One region of the Rouxiella badensis genome, then DNA from elsewhere that is predicted to be linked to it. Evidence: predicted binding sites of a transcription regulator. Region 1 holds the regulator's gene; each other region holds the start of a gene.
What was found. The regulator sigma-54, encoded in region 1, starts transcription at its own class of promoters, with help from an activator protein. The targets are predictions, from matches to a motif close to GTTGGCACANNTTTCGCTNT.

Region 1 (3,279 bases):
TTACTCGTCTTCGGTAATGATATGGTACAGCTCTTCGTCGCTTTGCGCGCTGCGCAGGCGACGGCATACCGCTTTGTCAGCCAGTTTCTTGGCCACTAAAGACAGGGTATGTAAATGGGTTTTACATTGATCTGCCGGAACCAGCAAGGCAAAAAGCAGATCGACCGGCTGATTGTCGACCGCGTCAAAAGCGATCGGCTGATCGAGCTGGATAAAGACGCCCACTGCGCGCAGCGTGTCTTCTTCAAGTTTTCCATGAGGGATTGCAATCCCAGCACCAATCCCGGTACTGCCCATGCGCTCACGGGTCAGAATGGCATCGAAAATCACCTGTGGCGCGAGGTTTAGCTCGTTGGCCGCCAGCTCACTAATGATCTCCAGTGCGCGTTTTTTACTGGCGCAATGGACGTTGCTCTTGGTGCATTCGGCTTTTAATACCGAGGTCAGCTGCAGTGCAGTATCGTTAATCATCTCATTTTCACTTAGGCGCCTTCACCCTAAAGAGTTATCGGCTCGTACCAGGAGGGTAACGAGCCGATGATTATCACTTTATTCCCTGCCAGGAGGACAGGGAAGGGATCAATGCTGTTTCAGTTTGTCTTTATGCTTATTAAGCTGTCGGGCCAGTTTATCAACCAGGCCATCGATAGCGGCATACATATCCTGATGTTCCGAGGTTGCATGCAACTCGCCCCCGTTCACGTGCAGCGTGGCTTCCGCGACTTTCTGCACTCGCTCAACGCTCAATATTACGTAAACCTGGTTGATTCGGTCAAAATATTGCTCAAGTTTCGAAAACTTTGCGTTCACAAACTCTCGCAGAGGTTCAGTGATATCTACGTGATGTCCGGTAATGTTGAGTTGCATAATGTCTTCCTTCTCTGTTGAGGTCAAACCAACTGTTTACGCTGATTTGAGGGCGGGATTGACAAAGACTCTCGGTATTTCGCTACAGTGCGTCGTGCCACCATGATGCCTTGATCCGATAGCATAGTGGCTAACTTGCTGTCGCTCAGAGGTTTGACGGGGTTTTCCGCCGCGATTAATTTCCTTACCAGTGCGCGAATAGCGGTGGACGATGCTTCACCGCCGCTGTCCGTACTAACGTGACTGGAGAAGAAATATTTAAGTTCGAAAATACCCCGTGGACTGTGCAGGAACTTTTGCGTCGTCACGCGGGAAATCGTCGATTCATGCATATCAACGGCACTGGCAATATCGGCCAGAACCATTGGCTTCATAAATTCTTCACCAAGATCAAAGAATGCCTGCTGCTGCTCGACAATACAACGTGTCACCTTCAATAACGTATCGTTGCGACTCTCCAGACTTTTAATCAACCACTTGGCTTCTTGCAGGTTACTGCGAATAAATTGCCCGTCGCTGTCATTGCGCACCGAATTGCCCATCGCAGCGTACTGCTGGTTGATCTTCAGGCGTGGAATGCTGTCGGAGTTCAGTTCAACGGTCCAGACTTTGCCCACTTTGCGCACCAGCACGTCGGGAATGACGTACTCGGATTCGCCGGTATTGATAGACTGCCCAGGCCTTGGATCCAGTGACTGGATCAGCAGCATCGCTCCCTTAAGTGTATCTTCTTTTAGGCGCGTTGAACGCATCAGGGCACGAAAATCGTGGTTGGCGAGCAGGTCTAAATGTTCACTGACAATCAGTCTGGCTTCGGTCAGGAACAAGGTTTCGGGAACGTATTGGGAGAGTTGAATCAGCAGGCAATCGCGCAGGTCTTTGGCCGCTACGCCGACCGGGTCAAAACGCTGGACTCGTTTGAGCACCGCCTCGACCTCGTCCATGCTGACCTCTTCATCACCAATGCTCTCGAGGATGTCATCGAGGGAAATGGTCAGGTAACCGGTGTCATCGACGGCGTCGACAATCGAGGTGGCAATCGCGCGGTCGGTGTCGGTAAACGGCGTCAGCTCGACCTGCCACATCAGGTAATCCTGTAGCGACTGGGTCGTTTCGCCCTGATAAACCGGCAGTTCGTCGTCGCTGTAGTCATTACCTGTACCCGACGGCGTACCGGCGGTGTAAATCTCGTCCCAGGTGGCGTCGAGCGGCAGCTCCTCGGGCATGTCTTTCTGCTCAAGGGCTTCGCGGGTATCAAGGGCTTCGCTTTCGCTGGTTTCTTTCGCGTCTACTTCATCATGGAGGTCAGATTGTTCCAACAGCGGATTGCTTTCCAGCGCCAATTGAATTTCTTGCTGGAGTTCAAGCGTGGACAGCTGCAACAGGCGTATTGCCTGTTGTAGTTGTGGTGTCATTGCCAGTTGTTGGCTGAGCCTGAGTTGCAAACCTTGCTTCATATCTTGGGTTTATTTCCATTCCGAAAAATTTGCGAATCGCATTTTTAATTTTACAGGCGGAAAGCCTCGCCCAGGTAAACGCGTTTAACCTGCTCGTCTTCCAGAATTGCCGCGGGGGTGCCGTGGGCTATCAGACGACCCTGGCTAACGATATAAGCGCGTTCGCAGACGTCTAGCGTTTCACGGACGTTGTGGTCGGTTATCAGTACGCCTAGCCCGCTGTCGCGCAGATGCTCAATGATTTTCTTGATATCGATAACCGAAATGGGGTCAACCCCGGCGAAAGGTTCATCGAGCAGGATGAATTTTGGATTGGCCGCCAACGCGCGGGCAATCTCGACACGACGACGTTCACCGCCGGAGAGTGACTGCCCAAGGTTATCGCGCAAGTGAGAGATATGGAACTCTTCCATCAGCTCATTGGCGCGGGCGATGCGCTGCTCTTTGTTGAGATCTTCGCGGATCTCGAGCACCGCCATCAGGTTGTTGAACACGCTCAGGCGGCGGAAAATAGAGGCTTCCTGCGGCAAATAACCGATGCCGCGACGCGCACGGGTGTGCAGGGGGAGTAGGCTGATATCTTCATCATCAACCACAATCCGTCCCGCATCGCGCTGAACGATACCGACCACCATGTAAAAGGTGGTGGTTTTACCCGCGCCGTTAGGCCCGAGCAGGCCGACGATTTCACCTGACTTGACTGAAAGACTGACGTCCTCAACAACTTTGCGGCCTTTGTAAGCTTTAGCCAGGTTTTCTGCGATTAATGTTGCCATAAGTTATCAGTTACTCTTTTTCTGACCTGCAGCAGCAGGGGTTTTTTGCTGTAGCTGAGAAGGAACCAGCACGGTGGTTACGCGTTTACCCTTGTCGCTAAAGGCTTCCATCTGCTGCTTCTGCACCAGATAGGTGATGCGGTCGCCCTGAACATTGCTGTCGAGCTGCTCGATATAGG
Region 2 (3,279 bases), 1.4 Mb from region 1:
GTCGGATGCGCCTTCGAACATGCCGTTGGTGTGACGCACAATGGCACCGGCGTGACCCACCGCCTCGCTGAACTCGGGCAGCATCTCGACGTCATGGCCGCGCTGGCGCAGACCGGCCAGCGTCGCGTGGCTGAAGCGGCTTTCCAGCTTCAGTGAGTCGGAGCTTTGTCCCCAGGTGCGGCCCAGCAGCCAGCGTGGACCGCTGATCGACTCTTGCAGGGATTTTTTCTGAATAACGTGGCGGATAAACACCGCCGCCTGCGTTTGCGGCTGACCGTCACCGCCCATCGAGCCATAGACCATGGTACGTCCGTCGTAGAGCCGTGCCGCCGCAGGGTTCAGGGTGTGGAACGGCTGTTTGCCGGGTGCCAGCGCCAGCAAGTGGTCGGCATCAAGGCTGAAAGAGGCCCCTCGGTTTTGCCACATGACGCCACTGTCTGGCAGCACAACGCCGCTGCCAAACTCGTGATAAATGCTCTGAATAAACGACACGGCCAGCCCGCTGCTGTCCATCACGCCCAGCCAGACGGTATCGCCGGGGCCTTTACCTTTGCCCCAGTCGGCGGCGCGATGCGGATTGATTCGCGTGGCCAGGGCATCAAGATAGGCCGGATCCAACAGCGCCTGCGCGTCCTGTGTCATGATGCGCGGGTCGGTAATGAAGCGGTCGCGAAGACCAAACGCCAGCTTGGTGGCTTCGACGATGCTGTGAATGGTTGCGCCCTCATCCATCGCCTCAAGATTGAGACGGTCCGTAAGGCCAAGAATCGCCAATGACACCAGACCCTGGGTCGGCGGCGTCAGGTTGTAGATTTCGCCTTTGCTGTGCTTGAGCTTCAGCGGCGTGCGGCGCTGCGGGCGATACGCGGCCAGATCCTCGTGCGTGATTGGCATGCCGAGCTTTTGCATATCGGCGGCCATGCTGTCGGCAAGTTCACCGCGGTAGAAGCTGTCGAGTCCTTCTTCTGCCAGCTGTAGCAGCGTTGAGGCGAGTCGCGGCTGAGTAAAGCGATGACCACACTGCGGCACATGGCCGTTCGGCAGAAACACCTCGGCGAACGAGGGCATAGACTCCATCTCGTGGCGCTTGCTGTGTGTCGCCGCCTCCTGCGAGGCCGTGACCGGAAAGCCGTCGGCCGCGTAGCGAATGGCATCGCGCAGCAACCGCGAAAGCGGCTTCTGCTCACCGCCTAACTCGTTAGAGACGTTCAGCGCTTCCTGCCAGCCACCCACCGTACCCGCGACGGTTAAAGCGGCCTTCGGACCACGATGGGGTATGTGGCTCTCCCCGGCATAGAAATCGAGCGACGCCAGCGAACCGGCGGCCCCGCTGGCGTCGATAGCGACCGGATTGCCCTGCGGCGGCACAATGAGCCAGAAGCCGTCGCCGCCCAGACCGTTCATATGCGGATAGACCACGGCAATCGTCGCGGCGGCGGCCACCATCGCTTCAATGGCATTACCTCCCTCGCGCAAGACCGCCAGTGCGCTCTGACTGGCAAGATGGTGAGGGGTGACCGCCATACCGAGCGGTGCGCTGTTACTGTTAATCATGCCGTGATCCTTTGTCCAAAAAATTGATACCTGGTTTTCAATAAGCAAGAGCTGTTCCAGATCGTCTGCTTATGGATAAAGTTTTCTAAATCTGTGAGCAAAAGCAGAAAGTGAAACGAGTGAAATTTATTTGCCTAAGGAATTGTAGGTCATGATATCTTCGGCTGAAACGTTGGTTACAGGAAACAACACATGAAACAGATCGACGAACGCCTGCGCGGTTATTACGCCGAGCTTACGCCACAGGAACAGCGGGTTGCGGATTTTATATTCGATCACATCGATGACCTGATGAGCTACAACAGCGCCGAGCTGGCGCGCCTCAGCGGCGTCTCGAAGGCGACGGTCAGCCGACTGTTCAAACGTCTCGGTTATCCCAGCTACCGCGATATGCGCGATGAGGTGAGAACCCTGCGCCAGAGCGGGATGCCGTTGACCGACAGCCGTGACGCGGTGCAGGGCAATACGCTGCTGTCGCGCCATTACAAGCAGGAAATGGCTAACCTGACTCAATGGATCAATCAGATTGACGGCAGCCAGTTTACCGCGGTGATTACCGCACTGAGCAATGCGCGACAGGTTCGCCTGCTGGGGATGCGTAACAGCTATCCGGTGGCATTACACCTGCGCCAGCAGCTATTGCAGGTGCGAAATCAGGTGACGTTAATGCCGCAGCCGGGCCAGACCCTGGCCGAAGAGCTGGTCGACCTCACCCCGCAGGACGTCGTGGTGTTTATCGCCTTCCGCCGTCGCCCGCGCGCAACCCGTGCGATTCTGACTCAGCTGCAACAGCTAAATGTCCCGGTATTACTGATTTGCGAGCCGCAGGCACAGTCGCTTATCCCACTGGCGCGCTGGCATCTGGCCGCTTCTCTCGACAGTGTCTCAGCCTTCGACTCCTATTCGGCGGCGATGAGTCTGGCCAATCTGCTCAGCAATGCTTTATTGCATGAAATGCTGGCTTCAGGTCGGCAGCGTATTCACCAAATTACCGACCTGTACAACGATCTCGACGAGCTTGAGCAGCGCTAATCTCATCAAAACAAAGCCCTGAATTGGTGCTTTTGCACGTTTTAGGTGCGAAGGATTTTTTCAGGTGCGCCGCTTTTGCCCTGCTTTGGGGCGATAAATTCGCCCGCTGCTTTGTTTATCTCTCCCGCTAATCCTTTATGAATCGAGGCATTGCCAATATGTCTCGCCTGTTTCTGCTTTTTGGCACATTAGTTGCAGAATGCATGGCATAAGAATCTATCGTTTCATAAACTATTAACCCGGGGAGTCTCAAATGAAAATGAACAAACGGTTGTTGGCGTGGGTAGGTGCGGCGATGCTGATGATTCAGGCACCGTTGGTTTTGGCCGATCAATTGCAGGATATTCAGCAACGTGGCGTGCTACGTGTGGCTATCCCACAGGACTTCCCACCCTTTGGTTCTATCGGCACTGATATGCAGCCTCAGGGTTACGATATCGATATGGCGCACTATCTGGCCGACAAGATGAAACTTAAGTTGCAACTGGTGCCGGTCTCCAGCGCCAACCGCGTTCCTTACCTGCAAACCGATAAAGTTGATCTGGTCATTTCCAGCCTTGGTAAGAACCCTGAGCGCGAGAAAGTGATCGACTTCAGCAAGGCCTATGCACCGTTCTTCCTCGGCGTATTTGGGGCTAAAGGCGATGCCCTGAGCGACGTGAAACAGCTTTCCGGTAAGTCTATCGGCGTGAC
Region 3 (3,279 bases), 560 kb from region 1:
CTACGCCTCAGACTTCAACTTCCTGCCTACCGCACTGCAACCCCACGGCGTGGGCTTCCTTGAAGAAGGAATGCAGGTTGCCACCATCGACCATTCAATGTGGTTCCACCGTCCGTTCCGCATTGATGAGTGGCTGCTTTACAGCATTGAGAGCCCGTCAGCCTCAGGCGCGCGCGGCTTCGTGAGAGGACAGTTCTACACCCGCGAGGGCGTGCTGGTAGCGTCGACAGTACAGGAAGGCGTGATGCGCCAGAGAAAGCCGGAATAACCCACGCAGAGCAAAAAAGAAGGGAGACGATAAAATCGTCCCCCTTTTGCGCTATGTCATCATTATCCGTTTGTACGGGATTTTTTTGTTGGCAATCGATATTACTGGTTGTAGGCGTTTTCGCCGTGGCTGTTTACGTCCAGACCTTCACGTTCCTGCTCTTCAGGAACACGCAGACCCACCGCCATGTCAGCAATTTTGTAAGCGATAAAGGCAACTACGCTTGACCACACCAGCGTAACCAGGATGCTCAGCAGCTGGATCCACACCTGATGGCCCATGGTCACGCCTTCTGCATAACCCGTGCCGCCCAGAGAGCTGGCGCTGAAGATGCCGGTCAGGATACAACCCACGATGCCGCATACGCCGTGAACGCCGAACACGTCACAGGTATCGTCAACGTTGAGCCATTTTTTCAGGGTAACAACGCCCCACAGGCCAGCAACACCCCCGACCAGACCAATTATCAGAGCACCACCAACGCCGACCGTACCACAGGCTGGGGTGATAGCAACCAGACCCGCGATAGCACCGGAACATGCACCCAGCAGAGAAGGTTTACCGCGAACCATCCACTCGACCAGCACCCATGACAGGATTGCGCCTGCGGTTGCCATAACGGTGTTCAAGAACGCTAGCGCCGCGATAGAGCTTGCCGCACTTGCTGAACCGGCGTTGAAGCCGAACCAGCCAACGTAGAGGATTGATGCACCGGTGAAGACCATCGGCAGGTTGTGAGGTTTGAACGCTTCTTTACCGAAGCCCGCACGTTTACCCAGCAGATAAGCACCGACCAGACCTGCGCTCGCCGCGTTGATGTGAACCACGGTGCCGCCTGCGAAGTCCAGTGCGCCATCGGCCGCCAGGAAACCGCCAGCCCAGACCATGTGCGCAATCGGCACATAGGAGAAGGTCAGCCAGATAACGGTGAAGATAAGCACGGCTGAGAAACGTACGCGTTCAGCGATACCGCCAACCACCAGCGCAACCGTAATGGCAGCGAAGGAACACTGGAAGGCCACGTGAATCAGCTGAGAGAAAGTGCCGGTCACTGAGGTCAAACCGATGCCTTTCAGCATCGCGTTGCTGAAACCGCCGAAGAAGGCGTTGCCGGTGCTAAACGCCAGGCTGTAGCCGTAGAGCATCCACAGCACGCAAACCAGCGCGAAGGTGACAATGACCTGAGTCAGCATCGACAGCACGTTTTTAGAACGCAACAAACCGCCGTAGAACAGCGCCACGCCTGGAACGGTCATAAACAGCACCAGAGCAGTACAAATCATCATGAAGGCATTATCAGCGCCATTGGCTACCGGGTCGGCAGCCATTGCCAGCGTTGGCAGCATCGCTACCGCAGCAAGCCCCATCATGGATAAAAGTTTTTTCATTATCAATCTACCCCTGTTTCTCAAATTACAGTGCTGCTTCGTCGGTTTCGCCGGTACGGATGCGAATAACGCGTTGCAATTCGGCAACGAAAATTTTGCCATCACCGATCTTGCCGGTGTAGGCCGCTTTGCTAATCACGTCGATGACTTCATCAAGCTGATCGTCAGCGATGGCGATATCTATTTTTACTTTTGGCAGGAAGTTGACGCTGTATTCAGCACCACGATACAACTCCGCATGACCTTTTTGGCGACCAAAACCTTTAACTTCCGTTACGGTCAGCCCTTGAATGCCCACAGCAGACAATGCTTCACGCACGTCTTCCAGCTTGAAAGGTTTGATCACCACAGTAACCAGCTTCATTTTGCCACTCCTTAAATTAAGAGCTTATCGTGATGCGACTCACGCCCGATACGAAGTGGTTAAAGCAAAGGCTGTGCCAAATGTGTCTAAAATTATCGATTCAGCTCATTAACCGCGGGCAGCGCCATTTTCAGATAAACGTTAGGGTTTTTTGGCAAGGAACCTGCGGGGAACAATAAGAAAAGCGTAGCAGAGGAAGCACCAATTTGGTGCGCTGCGTTCAGAAAAGGTGCAAGACGATGAGAGCATGCTGAGGCATTGCATGAAGTTGGTGCGAGCCATCGGCAAAAGGGAAGATAACAAGTTGAAAAAAACGCCGCGTAAAACCGTATCGGCCAGGGTTTTACGCGGAGGGATCAAGGCGTAGTCAGCGCCTCTCCTTGTTCGGCAGTGGCAAGCTCTTCGCCCGCCAGCTGCAACTGATACATCTGATAATAGCGGCCTTTTTCCTGAAGAAGTTGCAGGTGATTCCCCTGCTCTACCGCCTGACCGCGATGCAATACCAGAATATTATCGGCGTCAACGATGGTAGACAAACGGTGGGCAATCACCACCAGCGTGGTTTGCTGCCGAATAGCCCGCAAAGCACGCGAAATTGCCTGCTCGGTCCCGGAGTCGATATTTGCCGTTGCCTCGTCAAGGATCAAAATCTCGGGCGCTTGCACCAGAACGCGCGCCATCGCCAGCAGTTGCTTTTGCCCCACCGAGAGGTTATTTCCCTGCTCGCCAAGACGGGTGTGGACGCCTTCCGGCATCGCCTTAACCAGCGGCGCAAGCTGCACCGTTTCCAGTGCATGCCACACCTGTTCTTCGTCTACGTCACGACCGAGGGTGACGTTAGCCAGCACGGTTTCGGCCAGCACCACGGGGTCTTGTTGAACCATCGCCACGCCTTTGCGCAGGCAGGCGTGAGAAAGCGAGGTTAGTGAACGGCCGTCGATCAGAATATCGCCCCGGTTTAACGGGTAATAGCCCATTAGCAGGTTGGCGAGCGTACTTTTGCCGCTGCCGGTGTGTCCAACCAGCGCGACGAATCCTCGCGAAGGCACGTGCAGGGAGATATTTTCCAGCACCCATTTATCCTGGCGATAGGCAAAGCTCACGTCACGAAAATCTATCTCGCCGCTGGTCAGCGGTTTTTCATCTTCGCCGTACTCCTGCTGAGCACGGTCCATCAGGTCAAAGATACGCTCACCGGCAACCACCGCCTGTTGCAGTATCGACTGCTGGGAGGTCAAGGCAATCAACGGCTCATTAAG

Region 2: a site for sigma-54 is predicted at 1,596-1,615, ahead of O1V65_RS00440 (gamma-glutamyltransferase family protein). Genes of this name have one in related genera too.
Region 3: a site for sigma-54 is predicted at 2,082-2,101, ahead of glnK (P-II family nitrogen regulator). Genes of this name have one in related genera too.

Annotation. Positions count from the first base shown of each region.
Region 1 covers NZ_CP114062.1:3,613,197-3,616,475, reverse strand. Annotated here, with positions in the region: gene ptsN (PTS IIA-like nitrogen regulatory protein PtsN) at 1-471, opposite strand; gene hpf (ribosome hibernation promoting factor) at 580-867, opposite strand; gene rpoN (RNA polymerase factor sigma-54) at 891-2,324, opposite strand; gene lptB (LPS export ABC transporter ATP-binding protein) at 2,375-3,100, opposite strand; gene lptA (lipopolysaccharide ABC transporter substrate-binding protein LptA) at 3,107-3,279, opposite strand, start outside.
Region 2 covers NZ_CP114062.1:42,009-45,287, forward strand. Annotated here, with positions in the region: gene O1V65_RS00440 (gamma-glutamyltransferase family protein) at 1-1,554, opposite strand, end outside; gene O1V65_RS00445 (MurR/RpiR family transcriptional regulator) at 1,747-2,586, shown strand; gene O1V65_RS00450 (transporter substrate-binding domain-containing protein) at 2,840-3,279, shown strand, end outside.
Region 3 covers NZ_CP114062.1:3,052,949-3,056,227, forward strand. Annotated here, with positions in the region: gene tesB (acyl-CoA thioesterase II) at 1-268, shown strand, start outside; gene amtB (ammonium transporter AmtB) at 370-1,656, opposite strand; gene glnK (P-II family nitrogen regulator) at 1,682-2,020, opposite strand; gene O1V65_RS14170 (SmdB family multidrug efflux ABC transporter permease/ATP-binding protein) at 2,377-3,279, opposite strand, start outside.